Regions from separate parts of the Priestia sp. FW507-14D1A genome, predicted to be linked through region 1. Evidence: riboswitches for the same ligand, from Rfam matches in the RefSeq annotation. Region 1 holds a riboswitch; each other region holds the start of a gene.

Region 1 (5,928 bases):
AAAAGCACAAAGCCGAGGAGATCAAATTTTAAATGCACAGTCCTTTAAGAAAAAAGGCTACTGTATGGTTGTGGAAGAAGAACAGTTAACAAAAGAAGTGTTTTTGCGTGAAGTAAATGAGCTTCAGCAGCAGGCAAGTACGATGAAGCGTACAATGCGTGAAGCAACAAAAACGGATGCCATTTCAATTCTTGTAAATGAAATTGAGAAAATGAGCTAAAAAAAGCGTTCTTATCGAGGAGATAAGAACGCTTTTTTCTTTGAATCTATTATTTTAAAATAATGAATAAACAGCAAAAAATAAAGTTTTTAAAATTTCAAAAAATGTTGTTGACAGTAAATTTTAACAGGAGTAAGATTACTCTCATGAAACGTTCCACAGTGAAACGCTGAGTCTTTCCTGAAAGAGAGGGAAAGAGCGGAGGACCCAATTACTAGGGGTGAATCTCATAATTGAGTAGGGTTACTTTCTTGACCCGAACCCGTCAGCTAACTTCGTAAGCGTTAAGAGAGAGGATGGTGTAATCGTGGCCGTTTTCTATAAAAGCGGATAGCGCGTTCCTTTCAAAATATAGGCGAAAGGAGCGTTAACATGCATTTATCTAAGCAAATGATTCAAATGATTGAATATCGTGCAATATGTGATCAGCAATCTTTTGATCTAGCAAACCGCTATTTGTCTATGTTAGCTAATCAAAGTATTAAACGCAGCAGTAAAAACCATAATTAAGTCTAAAAATTAAATAATAAATATACGCTTAATCAATTATGAGCGGGGGACCCAATATTTTGTACGTATGTACTAGGGGTGAATCTCTTAACTGAGTAGGGTTACTTCCATAACCCGAATCCGACAGCTAACTCCGTAAGCGTTTTGGGAGTGAAAAAATTCGTGTCGATCACGGCTTATTTGTCGTGCATTAAACCGCGGAAGAGGACTCTCTTCTGCGGTTTTTTTATGGGAAAATAGGAGAGCAGCTTATGTCTGCACCGTAAAGAGGATATAGTAGGGCTTTTAAAACGAGATCAACAATACGTGAGGAATAATCAAAGATAACCTTTCGCTGCTAGCTCACTTGGGCGTGATGCTTTACGCACGGTAACAGTCACTACGCTTAATTATTGGTGGTAAGAAACAGTTAGGAGGGAGCAACTTGGATATAATCATGCTGGGAACGCTTGTCATATTAACAGCTGCTATGTACGGAATTATTTGCTGGTCGTCTCGTGTAGTAGACGAAAGAGAGGAGAAGTGAACGTGTCGTTCATTTTGCTAGGTATTTCAGTTCTCGTTTTAATTTATTTAGTATATGTACTGTTAAATCCAGAACAATTTTAATAAGCGGAGGAATAAAACGTGGGGATTTTTCTACTATCAGTTGCGCTGCTGCTTGTTTTTGTAGCGCTTATTGCAAAGCCCGTAGGTATTTATATAGCGAATGTGTTTTCAAACGATAAAAACACTAGCTTGGTAGGAAAGATAGAATCGGTGATGTTTAAAGCGGCAGGAATTAAAGGGCATAATCAGACGTGGAAGCAATATGCAATTGCTCTCGTTTTGGCGAATACGTTTATGATTTTTGTGGTGTATCTTATCTTCCGGTTTCAAGGAGTACTGCCGCTTAACCCAAGCCACATCAAAGGAATGGATCCGGCCCTTGCTTTTAACACGGCCATTAGTTTTATGACAAATACGAACTTGCAGCATTACAGCGGTGAATCAGGTTTGTCCTATTTCTCGCAGATGGCAGCCGTTGTATTTATGATGTTTGCTGCACCAGCAACGGCACTTGCAGTAGCAATCGCGTTTATTCGCGGGTTGGCAGGGAAGGAAATAGGAAACTTTTTTGTTGATTTTGTGAAATCAATTACGCGTGTTTTACTTCCTATCGCTTTTATAACCGGCATTTTATTTATGATTTCAGGTGTCCCTCAAACGTTAAGCGGAACGGTGACTGCCCATACATTAGAAGGGGCAACACAGCAAATAGCAAGGGGACCAGTTGCTTCTTTTCTTTCAATTAAAGAGCTAGGCAACAACGGAGGGGGATTTTTTGGTGTTAATTCAGCCCATCCATTTGAAAATCCTAACGCGTTGAGCAATGTATTACAAATTGTCCTTATGCTTTTATTGCCAACAGCACTTCCTTTTACGTACGGAAAAATGATCGGACAGCGTAAGCAAGGCCGCATCTTGTTTGTAGCGATGAGTATGCTGTTTATCGTTATTTTAAGCACAGCGTTTGTAACAGAGTGGGGCGGCAATCCAAGACTTGATGCTTTTCATCTAAATGAAGCGAGCGGTTATATGGAAGGCAAAGAAGTTCGTTTTGGTGTCGGTATGTCGACGCTTTACGCCATCGTGACGACAGCAAGTGAAACAGGTGCGGTCAACACCATGCACGATACCCTTACACCTCTTACCGGGTTGTTAACGCTTGGAAATATGATGTTAAATACCGTATTTGGCGGTGTCGGAGCAGGATTTATGAATGTCATGATGTACGTCATCATCGCCGTATTTTTATCAGGTTTAATGGTTGGAAGAACACCAGAATACGTAGGTAAAAAAATTGAAGGAAAAGAAATGAAGCTCATCGCCGTGACGCTTATTCTGCAGCCGCTGCTAATTTTAGGAGGAACAGCCGTAGCGCTAACTACTCATTTAGGAATAGAAGGTATATCAAACCCAGGCTTTCACGGGTTAAGCCAGGCACTGTATGAATTTACATCATCAGCAGCAAACAATGGCTCTGGTTTTGAAGGACTCGGTGACGCAACTCCGTTTTGGAACATTTCTACGGGAATTGTTATGTATATTGGACGCTATTTCGGACTAATTACGATGCTGGCGGTATCGAGCTCACTAGCATCTAAGCAGCTTGTTCCTGAAACACCTGGGACATTTAAAACGGATACGTCTTTATTTAGCGGCATTTTAATTGGAACTACCGTTATTGTAGGGGCACTTACGTTTTTCCCAGTGCTTGTACTTGGGCCGGTTGCTGAGTATTTGACACTGTAATCAAGAAAGCGGAGGATTATAATGAATAAACGGAATTTTACGAATAATCTTGAATTGGATCGTAACAGTCACATTCAAGGTGCTGTAGATAAACAAACTTCATCGATTTTTATTCAATCAGTACAGCAGGCTTTTATCAAGCTAAGTCCAAGAACGATGATAAAAAACCCTATCATGTTCGTAGTAGAAATCGGGTTTGTTATTACGCTTTTTTTAGCTGTTGTTCCAGATCTTTTCGGAGAAAGTACAGTAAGCGCAGGCTTTAATATTGCCATATCTCTCGTGTTATTTTTCACAATTGTTTTTGCTAATTTTGCAGAGGCATTAGCAGAAGGTCGAGGAAAAGCACAGGCAAACTCATTAAAGCAATCGAAAGGTGATATTACAGCTAATAAACTTCAAAACGGGCAAATGATACAAGTTTCGGCATCGCACCTAAAAAAAGGAGATATCGTCGTCGTTTCACAAGGCGAAATGATTCCTGGAGATGGAGAAATCATTAAAGGACTGGCATCTGTTGATGAATCGGCCATTACCGGTGAATCGGCACCTGTTTTGAAAGAAGCAGGCGGGGACTTTAACTCTGTAACTGGAGGTACAAGAGTTGTCAGCGATGAAATTACAGTTAAAATTACGTGTGAGCAAGGTGAATCATTTTTAGATAAAATGATTTCGCTTGTTGAAGGAGCAGAGCGGCAAAAAACGCCAAATGAAATTGCGCTAAATACGGTTTTAACAAGTTTGACGATTATTTTCTTACTAGTTGTTGTGACGCTTCCTGTATTTACAAACTACTTACATTTTCAACTGGACACGGCTATTTTAATTTCACTGCTCGTTTGCCTCATTCCTACGACAATTGGAGGATTATTATCGGCCATTGGAATTGCTGGGATGGACCGAGTTACGCAGTTTAACGTGATCGCTATGTCAGGAAAAGCAGTAGAAGCAGCTGGTGACATTAACACAATCATTTTAGATAAAACCGGCACCATTACGTTTGGAAACCGAATGGCTCATCAATTAACGACTGTAGAAGGCACAGACGAATGTGAACTTTACAAATGGGCGTTTGTTTCTTCTCTTTATGACGAAACACCAGAAGGACGCTCAGTTGTTGATTTTATTCAAAACCGCATGGGAGTAGAAGATCTTAAAAAAACCGAAGGGACGTTTGTTGAATTCAAAGCTGAAACGCGAATGAGCGGCATTGACTTACAGAATGTATCTGTACGAAAAGGGGCAGTGGACGCCGTCACGGCATGGGTAGAGTCAAATGGCGGGATGGTTCCCTCTGATTTGCAGCAAAAAGCAAACGAAATTGCAGGAGCTGGTGGCACGCCGCTTGCCGTCGCCGCTGATGATAAAATTTACGGCTTGATTTATTTAAAAGACACGGTAAAACCAGGAATGAAAGAACGCTTTGAGGAACTTCGTAAAATGGGCATTAAAACAGTCATGTGTACAGGAGATAATTCGCTAACCGCAGCAACCATTGCAAAAGAAGCGGGAGTAGATGAATTTATTGCGGAATGCAAGCCAGAAGACAAGATTCAAGTGATTAAATACGAACAGCAGCAGGGAAAGCTAGTTGCCATGACAGGTGACGGGACAAACGATGCCCCTGCACTTGCTCAAGCTGATGTTGGCTTAGCAATGAACAGCGGAACCTCAGCTGCTAAAGAAGCAGCAAATATGGTGGACTTGGATTCCGATCCCACAAAAATCATTGAAGTCGTTTCGATTGGAAAACAGCTATTAATGACAAGGGGTGCCTTAACTACATTCAGTATCGCAAACGATATTGCGAAATATTTTGCCATTATTCCAGCGATGTTTACCTTGGCGATTCCGCAAATGGAGGCTCTTAACGTAATGAAGCTGAATTCACCTCTATCTGCCGTATTGTCAGCGCTTATTTTTAATGCGGTCATTATCCCGCTGTTAATTCCCTTAGCCATGAAGGGAATTGCGTATAAGCCGATGAGTTCTAACGCCCTATTGCGAAAAAATTTGTTCATTTACGGGTTAGGCGGGGTGTTGGTTCCATTCATTGGGATTAAAGCAATTGACTTACTACTTTCATTTGTAATGTAGAGGAGAAGAAACGATGATACAAACAGAACGAACGGGAAGCATTATTGTTCGCTTAACAATTATGATGATAATTCTTTGTGGTCTTATTTATCCTGTTGTGATGACAGGTATTGCTCAAACAGCTATTCCAAGTAAAGCAAACGGCAGCTTAATCTATTCAAACAACCACCAAGTTATCGGTTCTAAGCTCATTGGACAGCAGTTTACAAGCAATGAATTTTTCCATGGCAGAGTCTCTAGTATCGATTATAACGGGGTAGGATCTGGGTCGTTGAATTTAGCACCTTCAAATAAAGATCTTACGAATCGTATCGAGAAATCCGTAGCGGCGTGGAAAAAAGAAAACGAGGTGCCAAAAGAAGGAATTCCAGTTGATGCCGTCACAAATTCGGCTTCTGGACTCGATCCTGACATTACGCCACAAGCTGCATATGCACAAGTAGAACGAGTGGCAAAAGCGGCGCACATTAAAACCAACATGCTAAAAGAGCTGATCAAAGAACACACTCAGCAAGGAGCTTTTGGTGAAAAACGAGTAAATGTAGTAGAGCTAAATTTAGCTGTTCAACGAGAGCGCTAATTACATGCACTCGCTTCATGTATTGAAGCGAGTGTGATAAAGGAGTACAAACAATGAAAGAAAAAGAAGCTCATCCATACTTTCGAAGAAAAACTCCGGAAGAACTATTGCGTGAACTTCATGATCAGAAGCGAGGAAAGCTTAAACTTTACATCGGTGCCGCGCCGGGAGTAGGAAAGACGTATAAAATGCTTCAAGATGCGCACGATTTAGTCAAAGAAGGCAT
Region 2 (5,928 bases), on a different contig from region 1:
GGATAGGTTTGATGAAACGGACATCGATAGCAATAAGGAGGCGAAACCGAAGGATAATCTTCAAGCAAAGACGAAAAGCGTTTTCGTCTTCCAACGTGCCCTGACATAGACAGAGCTCCTATTGTAATACCGTGATAGCTCATCCAGCGTGACAAAACCTTTGTTTTGGTTGGCTTTCCTTGCTCTTGAAAATGCTGAATGGCCGTTTTCATAGCCGTTTCAGTCGCTTCTGTCCCGCTGTTAACAAAAAAGCTCCACTGGAAATGATTGCTGCTTAATTCACATAGTTTCTTAGCTAAGGCTTCTGTTGGATCACTTGTAAACTGCGACCGATATACAAACGCAACTTTCTGTGCCTGATCGGTCATCGCATCAATAATTTCTTTTACGCCGTGTCCGATACTTGCTGTAACTGCCCCCGACGAAGCATCTATGTACCTTTTTCCATCTTGGTCGTACAAATAAATTCCTTTTCCATATGAAATAACCGGGTAGTCGTCGTCGAGCAGCGGCTTTATTACATGAGTTTTATTCATTTCCGCACTCTCCTTTCAAACATACACTCTTATTAAACTGTATGCTGAAACGAAGAGTTTCTTGCCAATAAAAAAAGCCCTAGCATATAGCTAGAGCTTTTACGCTTATTAAGCTGATTGCGTTACAGATTTATCGATACGCTTTGCTTCTGACTCAGCCACAATAACGGCACACGCAGCGTCTCCCGTAATATTTACAGATGTACGAAGCATGTCAAGCAAGCGATCAATTCCAATAATCAATCCGATACCTGCTACAGGCAAGCCAACCGAACTCAATACCATTGCTAGCATAATGAGACCAACTCCCGGCACACCTGCTGTACCAATACTAGCAAGCACCGCTGTCAATACAACCGTCACAAGAGCACCCAGCGACAGGTCAACACCGTATACTTGTGCAATAAAAATAGTCGCTACACCTTGCATAATTGCCGTCCCGTCCATGTTAATGGTAGCACCTAACGGCTGAACAAAACTGCTGATGGACTCCGGGACACGAAGGTTTTTTTGAGCCACATTCATTGAAATCGGAAGCGTTGCATTACTGCTCGATGTACTGAATCCAACTGTCATCGCAGGAGCAAAACCTTTAAAAAATTCAATAGGGTTACGTCTCGCCATAAGAGCGACTGATCCTCCATATGTTACAATCGAATGGATAAACAGTGCGAGCACGACTACAATCATGTACAGCCCCATCGCTTTAATTGCCTCCCAGCCTTGACTTCCAACCGCGGTTGCAAGAAGTCCAAATGTTCCGTAAGGAGCAAACTTCATCACTAGATTTACAAGATACATCATCAATTCATTGCCTTGCTCAAGTAAATTGTAAAGCCCTTTTGTTTTATTTCCAAGCATCGTAATACCAAAACCGATAAAGATAGAGAAAACGATAAGTTGAAGCATATTCCCTTCAGCCATCGCTTGGATTGGGTTGACTGGAATCATATTTAAGAATGTCTCTCCAACCGGCGGTGCTTTTTCGGCTTCAAAAGAAGCGTTTTTTGTATCAAAAGATCCAAACGTACCCGGTTTAATTGCATACGCTAAAATTAAACCAATAATAATAGCAACGGTTGTTGTAACTAGGAAGTAGGAAACTGTTTTAGCCCCGATTCTTCCTAGTTTTTTAGGATCTCCTAAACCTGCTACACCTAACGTGATAGAGAAAAACACAATTGGTACAACAAGCATTTTAATTAAGCTTAAGAAAATTTGGCCAAGCGGTGTAAACAAGTACTTGTCCAGCGGAGCAAAAGCACTTGGAGCAAAAGCATTGATCAACACTCCCACAACAGCACCAGCAATTAGCGCGATAATAATCTTTGTCGATAGCTTCATAGATTTACCTCCCGTAAATAAATTATATTAGAATGATTCTAACTACCATACTTATTTTACCATGCATTGAGAGCGGTAACACTCAAAATATACAATATATTAAAAATTTTCAGATTAATAGTTTAAGAATATTTTTATCTATACAAAAAACCATGAGAATATCATGGTTTCATAGACCTGTTATTCCCTCACTGAATGCTTACGGAGTTAGCTGTCGGATTCGGGTACGTGAGTTACCCTACTTGATTTATTCAAGATTCACCCCAAGTACACTACGCACAAATATGGGTCCCCCGTTCTCTTATAAAACAAAAGAGATTAAGCAAATAATTTTCTTTAATATTTTTGCATGATAATAATTCTTACTTTAATTAAAATTCATTTTATATGTTTCTGTCAAGTTTTTATTCAAAAATAATGCAGGATTTTATCATAAAAAGTTGAGCATTGTTATATTTTAAAATATTTACATCATATTCCAATAAACCACAAACAGTTATTTAACAAGACTTAAAATCTAATGGATAAAAAATTAATTCAAAAAATAGTTTGTAAAGTGAACTTTCTTTTCATTAAATCACATTCATAAATTTGCATAATTATTCTAATATCCGCGTACTTTACTGCTTTCATAAATATTTTACTCAACAAAAAATAACTCTTTCCAACTGTTGATTTTATCCTTGTATTGCTTGATATAAATTCTCTGAAATTTCACTGAATTTGTTGATAGAAATAAATGGACATTGTCAATTCGCCTTATTCTATTTAATTCTGCTCACGATAGAAATATGGATGCCGTAATACCTTTTAAAAAAGAGCGAGTAATTATCATATAAAACTATCGGAGTTGGAGGGGTATAAGTTCTTTACTTTTTACTTATTCGCTTTCGTTATTTAACACATATAAAAAAAGAGGCCGTGACGGCCTCTTTTTTTATACAGTAACAGGTTCAGAACTTGCTTTACGATTCTTTAATTTTTCAACAATGTCACGCGCTACCCACACACCGCACGCACTTGCCTGCGCGAGTCCTCGCGTAATACCAGCTCCGTCTCCTCCCACGTATAAACCGGAAATTTCAGTTTCAAACTTATCATTTAACTTCGGACGGGCTGAGTAAAATTTCGCTTCCACACCGTAAAACAGCGTATGTTCAGATGCTAACCCAGGCGTTACATGATCCAGTGCTTCTGTCATTTCAATTAAGCTTTTCATCGTATTGTAAGGAAGCACTAAGCCTAAGTCACCCGGTACAGCTTCTTTTAACGTTGGTTCTAAAAAGCCCTCTTTAATTCGAGTCGCTGTTGAACGACGGCCCTTTAAAATATCTCCATACTTTTGAACAACTAAGCCCCCGTTTGACAGCATATTAGCTAATCTTGATACTTCGTGCGCATATTCGTTCGGCTGATCAAATGGATCCGAAAATTTATGAGAAACAAGCAGCGCAAAGTTCGTATTTTGACTTCCAAGCTTCGGATCTTTGTATGCGTGTCCATTTGCTAACATAATACCTGAATGATTCTCTACTACCACATGTCCTGAAGGATTGCTGCAAAACGTTCTAACTCTTGTACCTACGGACGTATTGTAAATGAATTTCCCTTCGTACAAGTGCTTGTTGATTTCTTCCATAACAACGTTGGATGTTTCTACTCGAACGCCGATGTCCACTTGATTGTTAATCATTTTTAAACGACGTTTTTTTAGTAAGTCGCTCATCCACTTCGAGCCGTCTCGACCTGGTGAAACCACCACTTTATCAGCCGTAATTCTTTCACCATTTTTCAATTCAATACCGCGCACGATATGCTGACCATCTTCTTTTTCTGTTATTAAATCGGCTACTTCCGTTTTATACTGCATATCAATTTTTTCTTTTAAATATTCATAAATGCTTTTTAAAATTTCTAAATTTTGCTCTGTTCCTAAATGACGCACTTGGGCACGCAATAGCTTTAATCCTGCTGCGTATCCGCGTTTTTCAATTTCACGAACTTTATCAGTTAACGGATCCGTAATCGTATCGGTTGCTCCGTGTTTTAAATTAATTTCATCCACGTATTTAATTAAATCTACCACCTGTGATTCAGACAGATAATCCGTCATCCAGCCTCCAAATTCACTTGTGATATTAAATTTTCCATCTGAATATGCGCCGGCTCCACCGAAACCATTTGTGATAGAACAAGCAGGCAAACAGCCAGCAAACTCTTTTTTGCCAACCGCAGGCGGACATTTTTCAATTTTTTTCTGAAGAATCGGACAATTACGTCGATAGATATCGTGTCCTTTATCGATTAATAAAATAGTTGCTTCCGGTAATTTTAACGTTAACTCATAGCAAGTAAAAATCCCAGCGGGTCCTGCCCCTACCACAATAACATCATAATTTGAGTTCATTGTACATTCTCCCATCATCTTTTTTCTTCGGGTAAAAGATAAAAGTTATTGACCGAATTTTCTTTTTTTATTATCATTCGGTTATTTTCTAGCCATTTGATAATATATCAAAAACAAACCCTTTAGTCAACAATATACACGAACATTAAAATAAAAAAATAAAAAAACATTCGCTTTTATTTCGATCAAATAAAAACCAGTGAACGAATAGCAAGCGCTATGAAATGTTCACTGGTTCTTTAATATACGGAAGAGCAATTTCTACTTTTGTTCCTACTCCTACTTTACTCGCAAATGAAATATGCCCTTGATGCTGTTCGATTATTCGGTAGCTAATCATTAACCCTAGCCCCGTTCCTGTTTGTTTCGTAGAATAAAACGGTTCACCTAGCCGGGCTAAAGATTGCTCATCAATTCCACAGCCTTCATCCTCGATAATGACCATGCCGTATTCATTTCTTTTCTCAACGGTGACTTTAACTGTACCTTTGCTCATTGACTCAAGCGCATTTTGAATTAAATTAATAAAAACTTGTTTAAGCGCATTTTCTTCACAAAAGATTGTAATCTCATCACTAATTTCATTAATAATACGACAGTTTTTATAATTGGCGTGTGTATCTAATAGTAATGTCACGTGACGGATGATTTGATTGAGACTTTTTGGGTGGTATGAATTTTCAATTTTAGGCTTGGCCAGCGTTAAAAATTCTTGAATAATGGATTCGACGCGATTCAATTCTTCAAGCATAATATCATTGTATTCTTCATTATACTGTTTTGATGCTTTTAACAGCTGAATAAACCCTTTAATCGCCGTCATTGGATTACGAATTTCATGTGCTACTCCTGCCGCTAACTTGCTCACCATTGTAAGCTTTTCAGATTTGCTTGCCATTTCATCATATTTTTTTCGATCCGTTACGTCGCGAATAATATACTGAATGGCATCCTGTCCTTCAAACTTAATTTTGGTTGCCGAAGATTCAATAATGACGACTCCTTTTTTAGTCAATAGTTTCACATCAACACGCGGCCTCACCGACATTCCGTTCATTAGCTGAACCATTCGTTCTTTTACGATTTCTAAATGTTCGGGATGAATAAAATGAAGCCAAGGACGCCCGATATACTCTTCTTTTTTCTCTCCGCCAAGAAGTTTAACACCAGCGGGATTCAAATATTGAATTCTGCCTTCTCTTGTTACAATAAATGCATCTTGGCTTTGCTGGACAAACTGCTTATATTGCTTCATTTTCCGAATGACTTCCTCTTGCTTTTCAATACTTGAGGAAAACTCTTTCCACTGAACAACTAAGAGCGGAATATCCCCTTCCGTGCGCTGAATATGGATGTGCATCGGAAACTGCTGATCTACTTTTTTCTTAAGTAAAACAACTTCTTCCTCTTGCTTTCTTAACGGTTCCACTTCATGCTTTTCAATAAAAAAGCGATTTGGCTCTTCAAATACATTACAGGAAAGAAGTCGTTCCTCCGTCGTTTTAAAAAGGTGGCAGCACGCTTCATTTAAAATTTGGATATCTCCATCCATATTCATTACGAGCATTGGTGTAAATGACATTGAAAATAGCTGTTGAAATACTTTTTCCTTTTCCATATATTCACCTTCGCTTATTGAGT
Region 3 (5,928 bases), on a different contig from region 1:
TTTTCTCGTACGGTCACACAAGGTATTGTGAGCGCAGCAAAACGCTCTGTCCCTATTTCAGAAAATTGGAACGTAGATGCAATTCAAACGGATGCGGCGATTAATCCAGGGAACAGCGGCGGTGCCTTGATCAATTCTTCCGGTGAAGTAGTCGGCATCAACAGTATGAAAATTTCAGAAGACAATGTAGAAGGCATCGGCTTTGCTCTTCCAAGTGATGAAGTGCAGCCGACGATTGAACAGCTTATGAAAAATGGGAAAATAACGCGTCCATATATGGGGGTAGGTCTTCAAGATGTAGGTCAGCTTTCAGCTGCAACAAAACAAAACCAGCTAGGCCTAACAAGCGATACGTCTGAAGGAGTTGTCGTAACGACGGTTGAACCATTCTCTTCTGCTTCTGATGCAGGTTTACAATCAAAAGACGTGATTGTTGCCATCGATGGAAACGAAGTCAAAACATCCAGTGATTTACGTCAATATCTATACACAAAACGCAAAGTAGGAGACACGGTAAAATTAGACGTGTATCGAAATGGAAAAAAACAAACTATTTCTCTGAAGCTTTCAGAACAGCAGGATAACAATGGATGAGTTCAACACCGTTAAAGCTGCTGCTAGCAGTATTAACAGCGTTCGGATTTTTAACCGGCTGCGGAGGGAAGCATTCAAACACGATGTTTCCTTCTGTAGAAATTAGTCAGCTATCTTCTGCCAAAGAACTGGCAGCGTATGAGGGAGGCAAGGTGACAGGAGCTGAATTCAACCGTTTTTTAGCCGTTGAAGGGTTCTTAAATCCAGATGCTCCCCTAAATGATACAAGCTACCGCAAAGAGTTATTGCGGCAGCTTGTTATGCAAAAAATCTTAATTTCACATCTAAAGACAAGCGATAAAGTACAAAAACAAGTCGAGGATATGTGGAAGCAAATTAAACGCTCATATGACGAGGATACAAGAAAACAAGGTTATGAAGTGTTAAATATTCGTTCCAGTGATGTAACCAACCAGCTAACGAATGAGTTTAAATTAGAAGAATATTTCCGCAAACAAATTACGTCTGATGAACTAACTGCTTACTATAAACGTATTGAAAACGATCTGACGCGCGTATCTTTTACGCAGCTGGCTTTTTCCACTTTACATGATGCCGACGCCGCTGCGGCTGAACTGCAAAAGGGAACATCTCTTCAAGGCGTTCAAAAAAAATATGCTGAATTCCAGACAGTGAGCAAAATAGAGAATGCTGATAATCTAAAGCTTTCAAGTTTATCTCCTTCTTTTATAGATGTTTTAAAAAAACAGCACATCGGAGAGAGTAGTGAGCCCATTAAAATGGGTAAAGTCTATTATATTCTTATTTTAAAACAAAAAGATAAAAAAACGGAATTAGAAGTCAGAGAAGAAATGATGAAAGAACTTGTTTTGAATCATATCAACCGGTATATCCAGGATCAACTGCCAAGGTTTCACGTGACGTTCAGCCTTAGGTAGTTTCCTTTTATATAGATTGATTGTTTTCAAAAAACAAGCAGGTAAAAGAGCTTTCTATTAATAGAGAGCTCTTTTACATTTTTAAGTAGACAGAAATGTCGGCACCTGATAAAATGAAGTTGTAAAACTTTCATTATTCGGAAAATTTATACCCTCCAGCTTTGGAGGGTTATTTTTTATGCTGTTGGACGAATAAAAGAGGCTGGGACAAAAGTAGTTTAGTGGAAAGAAAATCCGAACGATCAATCCAATCGTTCGGATTTTTTCGTTACGTTTCAATCACTTTTCGTCTTTTAAATGACTTAATAATGCAGGAACCATCTCTACGTGAGAAAGGGCGATGTGTGAAATCGTTTTGGCATAAGGTGTAATTTCGTTAATAAATTGTTCGAGTACGTGCAGGTGAGGAAGCTGAAGCTTTGTAATAAAGCAGGCTTGCCCGGCGATGCGTTCACAGAATAAAGCGTAGGGATACTGAGAAATAAATCGTTTAAAACGCTCGTGCTCTCCGTTTTTCATCGTTACTTCAATAAAACACGACACGGGCAAATGCAGCTTTTCATAATCAATATCAATCGTATACCCTTTTATAACACCAAAGCTCTCTAGCTGCCTTACTCGCTCTGCCACCGAAGGAGGGGACAAGTTAATTTGTTTTCCTAGCTCTCGTAAGGAAAGGCGGCTGTTTTGCTGCAGCGCCTGCAAAATCGATAAATCAATTTCATCAATTTTCAATTGAAAACCTTCTTTCTCATTAACGTTTCATTTGATTAGTAATAGTAGATAAGATGTTTTATATGTAATCTGAAATTTCCATTTTTCTTACTATAATAATTAAAAAGGAGTGAGTAAAAAATGGCAAGAGTTTTGTTAGCAAACGAAGAGGGAACAAATTTTGAAAAAGCATTGAATTTAATTCCGCATGTAAAAAGATTATACGATGAGCTTTACGACACGCTTTGGAACAGCGATATAGTAGAAAAAGAGACTAAGGAAAAAATAAGGCTTTATCTAGCAGGTGTTAACGGCTGTGAGACGTGTATGAGCATGTCATATGTAGGCGATGAGACGCTTAATCAAAAAGTGTTAAGAGAAAAAGAGCTGGAAGAAAAAGATCGACTGCTGTTTCGATTTATTGATGTATACCGGGTGCGTCCAAGGGAGTTAACGGATGCTGATATGGATCAATTAAAGAAATTTTACAGTGATACGCAGCTGTTAGAGCTTTTAGCTGTTATTAATTTATTTGATCAATTTCACAAAATGATTGTCAGTTTAGATTTATATGATTTTTGCAGCTTGCAGCGCAAGTGAGGTCTTTGCTAAAAATATCTTGACAGACAAAATTCACAGGAGTAAGATAGCTTTCGTGAAGTGAAACGTATCATGAATCGAATCGATTATTCTAAAAAATAGATCATAGATATTTGAATAAAAATCGCTTAATCCATTACGGAGCGGAGGACCCATTATTTACGCACATATTGTGCTCTGGGGTGAATCCTTAAAAAGGTAGGGTTACTCTTAAAACCCGAACCCGACAGCTAACTTCGCAAGCGTTTTGAGGGGGAAGAGTGTGAAAAAACACAGGAGCCTTCCTGTGTTTTTTTGCGCTTTTTTTAAGAAAAAGATGTAATTTTTTAGAAAAAGTATAAGCTAAGAGAACACACAGCAGTTGAAGAAAGGAATAAATACATTATGAAAAAACAGTTTGCTGTATTGGGATTAGGTCGTTTTGGAGGCAGTTTGGTTGAAGAGTTTGCTAATCTGGATGTGGATGTGCTCGCTATTGACCGCAATCAGGAGGTAGTAAATAAATTTAGCAATTCAGCTACATATGTTGTGCAAGCAAACGCGATTGATGAAGCTAGCTTAAAGGGGCTAGGTATCCGCAATGTTGATCATGCTCTTATTTCGTTTGGGGATGATATCGAAGCAAGCGTTCTCGCAACGATGCTTTTAAAAGATATGGGCGTTAAGCAAGTATGGGTAAAAGCAGTGAATATGTATCATCAAAAAGTGCTGGAGAAAATAGGAGCAGACAAAGTCATTCATCCTGAGCGTGATATTGCTAAACGTATTGCTCATCACGTAGTGTCAGAAAAAATCATTGATTACATTGAATTATCAAAGGATTATAGTATTGTCGAAATTGTCGCCTCTAAGAAACTTCATAATAAAACGCTGTTTGATTTAAACATTCGTGCCAAGTACGGCTGCAACATTATTGGCTTTCAGCGAAAAGACGGGGAAATGGTGATTTCGCCTACCGCGCATGAAATAATTGAACAAGGAGATATGCTGATTGTTATCGGACATAACCGCGATTTGAACCGTTTTGAAGAAGAAGGAGTTTAACTCATGAAAAAACAAATCATTAAACTCACCCCTCCGCAGCTGCTTGTCTCCATTTTTGGCGGAGGAATTATTATGGGTGCTCTTCTATTGATGATGCCTTTTTCTACTACTGAGCCAATCCGATGGGTAGACGCCCTTTTTACATCTACTTCCGCTATGACAGTGACCGGCTTAGCCGTCGTAGATACAGGTACGCGTTTTACCGTCATCGGTCAAACGATCATTATGCTGTTAATTCAAATAGGCGGTCTTGGCATTATGTCATTTGCCGTGTTGATTTTTATGATGCTAGGTAAAAAAATTGGATTTAAAGAGCGTATGCTCGTTCAGCAGGCATTAAATCAAACAAGCGTCGGCGGAGTTGTCCTGCTAGTTAAAAGGCTGTTTATCTTTTCATTTTTAATTGAGTTTATTGCACTTGTTTTTTTAGCGATACGCTGGGTTCCGGAATTCGGATGGTCTAAGGGGCTGTTCTTTAGCTTGTTTCATTCAATTTCAGCTTTTAATAACGCAGGGTTTGGACTACTGTCTGATAACTTAGTACAGTATGTTGGAGATCCTATTATTAACATAACGATTTCTTTTTTATTCATCATTGGCGGGTTAGGGTTTACCGTTCTTGCTGATATGTGGGTGAAAAAATCGTATAAAAAACTAACGTTGCATTCAAAAATTATGATTATCAGCACGTTTGCGATTAATGTGATTGCCATGCTTTTTATTTTTTTCTTAGAGTACAGCAATTCGCATACGCTCGGAAATTTATCATTAGGAGACAAAGTATGGGCTTCTTATTTTCAAGCAGTAACGACAAGAACCGCTGGATTTAATACAATTGATTTAGCTCACCTGCATGATGCAACGGTCTTTTTAATGGTCTTATTAATGTTTATTGGTGCAGGAAGTGCGTCAACAGGAGGCGGTATTAAACTAACAACGTTTGTGGTGATTGTTTTTTCTGTATGGGCATTTTTACGAAGCCGGGAAGATATTGTGCTGTTAAAGAGACGACTTCTTCCTCTTCACGTGTTTAAGGCACTAGCCATCACGATGATTTCAATTATGTTTGTATTTGGGGCTATTTTCCTGTTAAATATTTCGGAAAACCTTCCGTTTGTAAAAATTATGTTTGAAGTTGTTTCAGCGTTTGGAACAGTAGGTTTATCAATGGGAGCAACTCCTGAACTTTCGTACTTTGGACGCGTAATTATTATCTTTATCATGTTTTTAGGAAAAGTGGGGCCATTAACGCTTGCGTTTTCATTATCTAAGCAAAAGCGCGAAGCTGTTCGTTATCCAAATGAAGATATAATGCTAGGGTAGAAAAATCGCCTTCGATAAGGCGATTTTTTTATATTATTTATACGTTCAAGACATATAAGAGGTTACGCACAAAACAGTTGCGATGAATAAAAAGAAGGCAAAGACAAGAACAATGGGCAATTTGGAATGTCGGCGCATTAAAGGTCCCCCTTTTTTATAGTAGAAAATCTCTTACTATATATAACGAAAGAAACAAAAATATGATTCACTTTTTTTGGCGAAATTTGAAGGTTTTTCTCATTAGAAAAATCCGCACCCCTGTCCTAAACATTTTGCCAAGCTGTTGCATACACTAAAAGCAGATAATAGGAAGTGAGGGATGGTACGTGGGAAAACAAAATTTTGCGTTAATCGTTGTGTTATTTGTTTTACTTGTTATTGTAGGTGCGTCTGGCTTTCGCTTTTAAACGTTAACTTTATTTGCGCATAGCCCCCGTCAAAAAGGGCATACTAGGCGGAAGTAAAAACCAAAAATTTTTTCAATATTGCCGAACAATGAGTTCCTCTACTCATTCATCTAATCGGTATGTAGCCATGCGAAAGCATGGTTTTTTTTTGAAATAGGAGAGGATGAATGATGTTCATCCCCTCTAAAAATTAGTAGTAGCAAGAACATCCTACGATTACTAATAGAATAAATAAAACAACGATAAATGAAAAACCAAAACCGCCTTTTGCGCCCATATGTGTACCCCCCTTTACTAAAATTCTCTATATCCTATGTACTAATTGGGTTAAGTGATTGAGAAATTTG
Region 4 (5,928 bases), on a different contig from region 1:
ATGTTCCGTACACAAGTTCATCCTTGGGAACGTGACCAATACATGAGCCAATATTAATTCTTAAAAGTCCGAGAGATCGTTTATACGTTCTCTCGGACTTTTTTGTTTTCAAAATGAATAACATTGCGCATATTAAATATTGAACTAAACTGTTCATAAAATAAGTATAGCTGCCTGTCGTACAATTTACGGGAGGCTTTTTATTGTTTTGTTAGATACAGGAAAGAATTTAGTTATATGAATTAAAAAGGATAAGCTTTTTGTCTCATTGAATCTATATGTAAAAGTAGTGTATAACAGATAGAGAGATTGTTTATGTGTTCACTCTGCACTTCAGTATAACTTCAGAGAATTTTCAGCCAGTCGTAGTATCATTAGAAAATACTGTTGGAGAGGAATGGAATAAAAATGCAAGAAGGAAATTTTTTCAAAGGTTTAGTAATAGGCATATTAATAAGCATTCCAATTTGGATTATTCTCATTGTTATAGGCGTTCTGCTTTTTAAATAGGTCTTAACGTTATAAATAATAGACCCTCTTGATCTATACTTTAATCAACCAGAATAGAATCTGGACCAAAAATATGTTAGGGGGGAGAGAAGATCCGCACGATGAATTGTGCGGATTTTTTTATTGGTAGGGTGAACGTAGATTTCATCTATTTAGTTGCTTCTAGCAGTTGATTGGAGGGAAAGGCGAAGACTCCTGCGGGAAAAGCGGAATAGGTGAGACCCCGCAGGAGCGCACGCGACGAGGAGGCTCACCAGCCGCCCGCGAAAAGCGAAGCCTTGCACGGAAATCAACAGCGATGTAACAAGCCATCCATACTAGCGCATTTATCCCATTTGTTCGTTTTTAGGTTGAAGTGATTTCGTTATGTCTTAATCTCCTTTTTTAGTAATTTTTCACTAAGTAGGCTAGTATACGTAGCACTTTTTTCCCCCATGCATATGTTAAAAATAAGGAGGGACAAGTAATATGAAAAAAATCTATCTTGATGCAGGACATGGTGGGGCAGATGCAGGAGCGGTTGGAGCAAACGGACTGTATGAAAAAAACTTAGTTTTAAAAATCCAACAATATTTAATAAGCTATTTAAATAGCACGTACAGTGATTTTACAATTAAAACCACTCGTACCACAGATGTTTTTTTATCGTTATCTCAGCGCGCTTCTCAAGCTAATTCGTGGGGCGCAGATGCATTTATGTCTATTCACGTAAATGCCGGTGGAGGAACAGGGTACGAAGATTATGTTTATAGAAGCGCTAGCAATGCCAGTAAAACGTTTCAATCGATTGTCCACGGCCAAGTACAGCCAGCGCTGCTGTCGTATAATCACCCGAATCGCGGTCGGAAATCAGCCAATTACGCGGTGCTTCGCTTAACAAATATGCCCGCAGTACTCACTGAAATAGCTTTTATTGATAACAGTACAGATGCAGCACTTCTTCAAAATGAAGCTTTTTTAAAAAGCATGGGTGAATCGTATGCAAAAGGAATTGCCGTCTATTTAAATTTACCTCGTCGCGCAGTTCCAAACCCAAATCCAACACCAACACCAAATCCATCACCTTCTGAACCGGGTACAAAAACGTATACGATCAAGCAAGGAGATACGCTTTACAGTATTGCACAGAAGTACAGCATAACAGTACAGGCGCTTCAAGAAGCGAATACAGGGCTTTCTGATCCGTTAACACTGCAGGTTGGAAAAACAATCGTTATTCCTTCAGGAACTTCACCAACACCATCTCCAACACCACCTTCTGAACAATATCCACTTCCTAATGGAATTTTAAAACAAGGCGATTCTGGAGAAGCTGTGAAACAGCTTCAAAGAGCATTAAACGCGGTTAATTTTAAAGTAGGGTCATTAGACGGAATATATGGAGTTCAAACGAAAGATGCAGTCAGACGTTTTCAGCTTGTGTATCTTCCTTATGATGTAGATGGCATTTATGGTCCTCAAACGAAAAACAAGCTAGCAGCCGTTTTAAAAGCAAAAAGTTAACGCAAAAAGGTCTTCTGTAAGCGGGCAGAAGGCCTTTTGTTTTTCTGTTAAAAGCGCCTTAAGCACTATTTTATGGTTTACGTAAAATAATGCTTTACAAACCATTTGTACGGGAGTATATTATCTAAGAACAAAGGATAGTTATGAAAGAAACATGTTATCGATCATACTCTTTAACCGAAAATTATATTGACCTGTTATCGCTTAATTCGTCAGAAGTGGGGGACCCAAATTTGTGCATTGTCACTTGGGGTGAATCCTTTTAAAAGGTAGGGCTACTCTCATAGCCCGAATCCGACAGCTAACCCCATAAGCGTTTTGGAGAGGAGGTTTAAGCTGTGTAAAAACGCTGAGAACCCTTAGTGTTTTTTTTGTGCGCTTTTTTAACATAAAAAGGTATTTTTTAGGAATAATATCACTTATTCATGAACTTGTAACGGAGCTTAGCAACGGACGATCGATAGTAGCTAAGCAATCATCGGAGGGAAATTACGTGAACTATTCAGTTCTCAAAAGATTATTGATTGGAAAGCCGCTCAAAACAAAAGAGTTAGGCGATCAAAAGCTTAGTAAGCTTAAAGCACTGGCTATTTTATCATCAGATGCTTTATCTTCAGTAGCTTATGGAACAGAACAAATTTTGATTGTACTTGCAACAGTAGGCGTCCTTGCTTATTGGTATTCAATTCCAATTGCGATTGGGGTATTGGTGCTGCTGACGGCTTTAATTCTTTCATACCGTCAAATTATTTATGCGTATCCGCAAGGCGGAGGAGCTTATGTTGTTTCCAAAACCAATTTAGGAGAAAATCCTGGGCTTATCGCTGGAGGATCACTGTTGGTGGATTATATTTTAACAGTTGCTGTGAGTGTTTCAGCAGGAACCGATGCTTTAACTTCGGCTTTTCCAACGCTGCATCATTACAATGTAGTAATTGCGTGTTTGCTGGTGATTTTTATTACAGTCTTAAATTTACGCGGGGTAACAGAATCCGCTTCTGTATTAGCTTATCCGGTTTATTTATTTGTTATTGGTCTTATTTTGTTAATAGCGGTAGGCTTGTTTAAAATAGCGACAGGTCAAGTTTCACCTGAGCTTCATCCCTCTCTCGGTACAGTAGTGCCAGGTATTAGTTTGTTTTTATTATTAAAAGCTTTTTCGTCAGGCTGTTCGGCATTGACTGGTGTAGAAGCCATTTCAAATGCAGTGCCTAACTTCAAAGAGCCAGGTGCAAAAAATGCTGTTCATACACTAATGCTGATGGGCGGTATTTTAGCCGTTTTATTTTCTGGCATCACGTTTTTAGCTTATTGGCTTGGCATTTCTCCAAAAGCAGATGAAACGGTTGTATCACAAATTGCATCGAGTGTGTTTGGACGAAATGGATTTTATTATTTTATTCAAGGCACAACAGCTCTAATTCTAGTGCTAGCGGCGAACACGGGCTTTTCTGCTTTCCCTTTGCTGGCTGTCAACTTATCGTCTGATAAATACATGCCAAGAATGTTTCAAATTCGTGGCGATCGACTAGGCTATTCAAATGGAATTGTGACCCTTGGAATTGCTTCTATTGTCTTAATCGTAGCTTTTAAAGGAGCGACTGAACAATTAATTCCTCTTTATGCAGTCGGGGTGTTTATTCCATTTACGCTTTCTCAAACAGGAATGATTGTCAAATGGCTTAGAGAAAAGCCGGCCGGCTGGCAAGGGAAGCTAACCATTAACTTAATTGGTGCCCTCATTACTTTAACGGTGCTAATCATTTTGTTTACAACGAAGTTTTCACAAGTATGGTCCGTGCTCATTTTCTTGCCGGTTATTGTCTATATTTTTCATCGCATTCATACGCATTATGAAGCGGTAGGAGAACAGCTTCGCATTAAGCAAGGAGAAAAGATTGGAAAGCTTGAAGGAAGTGTGGTCATTGTTCCTGTAGCAGGAATGACAAAGGTAGTAGAAAATTCATTAAATTATGCAAGAACGATTGGTGATACCGTTATTGCAGTGCATGTGGCCTTTGATCGAGAAAGCGAAAAGAGAATGGAAGAGAAGTGGGAGAAGTGGCAGCCCGATATTCGTATTGTTACGTTTCATTCTCAATACCGCAGCTTAGTGCGGCCGCTGTTTCGATTCATCGATATGGCTGAGGAAAAAGCGCGGGAAAACAATATGGCTATTACGGTCGTTATTCCGCAATTCATTACGAAAAAAAGCTGGCAAAATATCCTTCACAATCAGTCCAGCCTACTGTTAAAAGCACATTTGCTTTACCGTAAAAACGTAATCGTTACAACTGTACCGTATCGTTTTAAAAAATAATGAAACATGACTAAAAACCTCCAACTTAGATGTTGGAGGTTTTTAATTTTTAAATTCACATACACTAACCGTAATCGAATCTCATCAAAGGCGCAAACGGAGGGATTGTATGAGTGAATTAATTAAATTGTTGCGAAAGGGAAATAAATCGGCCATCATGGCCGCTATAGTGAATACCATTATTTCCATTATTAAAGGGGTTGCATTCGCTTTAACAGGGAATGTAGCAATGTTTGCTGAAACGATGCACAGCTTAGGAGATGCAGCTAATCAGTTTTTTGTCTTTATAGGTTCGGCATTAAGTAAAAAAGCCCCGACCAAACGATTTCCAAATGGTTTCGGCCGATTGGTTAATCTTGTTCTATTAGGAGCGGTTCTTGTAGTAGGGATTATGGCGTTTGAAACGATTAAAGAAGGATATCACCATATTCTTCATCCAACGAAGTCTTCAGGCTTTATTTTAAATATTGCAGTACTTGGCATCTCGGTATTGCTTGAGATGTTTGTCTTATTTAAGGCAATGAAAGAAATTTTGCACGATGTCGGAATGAATACCGCAGAGGTCAATGTTTTTACGCACAGCTTTGTTCATTTAAAGAAAGCAAAGCCAGCAACCAAGCTGGTCTTTATGGAAGATCTGGTAGCTACTGGAGGAGGCGTATTGGCGTTAATAGCCGTTTTCATTTCACGGTTTACACCTTTTCACCAAGCTGAAGGAATTGCTTCTATTTTAATTGGGCTTATGATGTTTTTTGTAGTAGGACGAGTATTTTTAGATAATGCTGCGGGAGCCCTTGGTGAAGCAGATAAAGAAATGGAAATAAAAATTGGCTCGATTGTAATGCAAGATGTACAAGTGCGTGATATTCAAACGTTAATGGTGATGAAAGAAGGGGAAGAGCTTCACGTTGAATTAAAAGTAGAAATTGATCCTTCTTTAACAGTGGCAGAAGCTGATGATATTAAAGATCGTCTGGAAAATCGTATTTTACAGGAAAAAGGAGTAACGGATGTCATTATTGAATTTGATGAAGATAATGGAATTCCGGACTGGGCGCCAAGTGATTTACAGCTTCAAAAAGAATAAAAACAAGGAAGAAAACAACTGTTTTCTTCCTTGTTTTTTTAGCTATATACTTTTTCACGTACGTTTGGAGAATCTGTTGAAGCTTTCGAGAAGTTAATGGTTTCACGTACAACGTAAATAGGTCTATTTTTACTTTCATCGTAAATTCTTGCGATGTATTGTCCGACTAGACCTAAACCAAGTAGCTGAATACCGCTAAAGAAGGTGATAGCTACCATAATAGAAGTCCAGCCAGGCTGAATATTTTTACCTATCAGCCAAACAACAATCGAATAACTTAACACTAAAAATGATACAAAAACCGATAATAAGCCAATAACCATTACTAGACGCAAAGGCTTCGTTGAAAACCCAATAATTCCATCTGAAGCAAACTTGATCATCTTTTTTAAAGGATATTTTGTTTCACCAGCAAAGCGTTCATCACGCTCATATTCTACATATGTTTGCCTGAAGCCAATCCAAGACATCATTCCTCGTACAAAACGATTGCGTTCAGTCATTTTTT

The links. Region 1 has a riboswitch for cyclic di-AMP ahead of kdpF (K(+)-transporting ATPase subunit F). Riboswitches for the same ligand answer to the same signal wherever they lie in the genome.
Region 2: linked by a shared signal. The riboswitch ahead of AC3WJG_RS04215 (dicarboxylate/amino acid:cation symporter) and the one ahead of kdpF (K(+)-transporting ATPase subunit F) in region 1 are both predicted to bind cyclic di-AMP.
Region 3: linked by a shared signal. The riboswitch ahead of AC3WJG_RS03545 (potassium channel family protein) and the one ahead of kdpF (K(+)-transporting ATPase subunit F) in region 1 are both predicted to bind cyclic di-AMP.
Region 4: linked by a shared signal. The riboswitch ahead of AC3WJG_RS04490 (APC family permease) and the one ahead of kdpF (K(+)-transporting ATPase subunit F) in region 1 are both predicted to bind cyclic di-AMP.

The regions. Positions count from the first base shown of each region.
Region 1 covers NZ_JBYSWQ010000007.1:70,878-76,805, forward strand. Annotated here, with positions in the region: gene murG (undecaprenyldiphospho-muramoylpentapeptide beta-N-acetylglucosaminyltransferase) at 1-220, shown strand, start outside; cyclic di-AMP (ydaO/yuaA leader) riboswitch at 378-520, shown strand; gene AC3WJG_RS21545 (hypothetical protein) at 593-730, shown strand; cyclic di-AMP (ydaO/yuaA leader) riboswitch at 746-888, shown strand; gene kdpF (K(+)-transporting ATPase subunit F) at 1,259-1,339, shown strand; gene kdpA (potassium-transporting ATPase subunit KdpA) at 1,364-3,025, shown strand; gene kdpB (potassium-transporting ATPase subunit KdpB) at 3,047-5,122, shown strand; gene kdpC (potassium-transporting ATPase subunit KdpC) at 5,136-5,702, shown strand; gene kdpDN (KdpD-like non-kinase potassium sensor) at 5,756-5,928, shown strand, end outside.
Region 2 covers NZ_JBYSWQ010000001.1:717,820-723,747, forward strand. Annotated here, with positions in the region: gene AC3WJG_RS04210 (aspartate aminotransferase family protein) at 1-536, opposite strand, end outside; gene AC3WJG_RS04215 (dicarboxylate/amino acid:cation symporter) at 645-1,880, opposite strand; cyclic di-AMP (ydaO/yuaA leader) riboswitch at 2,061-2,215, opposite strand; gene AC3WJG_RS04220 (NAD(P)/FAD-dependent oxidoreductase) at 2,818-4,287, opposite strand; gene AC3WJG_RS04225 (ATP-binding protein) at 4,505-5,905, opposite strand.
Region 3 covers NZ_JBYSWQ010000001.1:591,431-597,358, reverse strand. Annotated here, with positions in the region: gene AC3WJG_RS03565 (S1C family serine protease) at 1-594, shown strand, start outside; gene AC3WJG_RS03560 (peptidyl-prolyl cis-trans isomerase) at 591-1,493, shown strand; gene AC3WJG_RS03555 (Lrp/AsnC family transcriptional regulator) at 1,773-2,228, opposite strand; gene AC3WJG_RS03550 (carboxymuconolactone decarboxylase family protein) at 2,349-2,807, shown strand; cyclic di-AMP (ydaO/yuaA leader) riboswitch at 2,923-3,067, shown strand; gene AC3WJG_RS03545 (potassium channel family protein) at 3,192-3,851, shown strand; gene AC3WJG_RS03540 (TrkH family potassium uptake protein) at 3,855-5,174, shown strand; gene AC3WJG_RS03535 (YjcZ family sporulation protein) at 5,501-5,581, shown strand; gene AC3WJG_RS03530 (YjcZ family sporulation protein) at 5,772-5,858, opposite strand.
Region 4 covers NZ_JBYSWQ010000001.1:772,478-778,405, reverse strand. Annotated here, with positions in the region: gene glnA (type I glutamate--ammonia ligase) at 1-57, shown strand, start outside; gene AC3WJG_RS04500 (hypothetical protein) at 680-814, shown strand; gene AC3WJG_RS04495 (N-acetylmuramoyl-L-alanine amidase) at 979-2,013, shown strand; cyclic di-AMP (ydaO/yuaA leader) riboswitch at 2,205-2,344, shown strand; gene AC3WJG_RS04490 (APC family permease) at 2,507-4,333, shown strand; gene AC3WJG_RS04485 (cation diffusion facilitator family transporter) at 4,443-5,420, shown strand; gene AC3WJG_RS04480 (glycosyltransferase family 2 protein) at 5,459-5,928, opposite strand, start outside.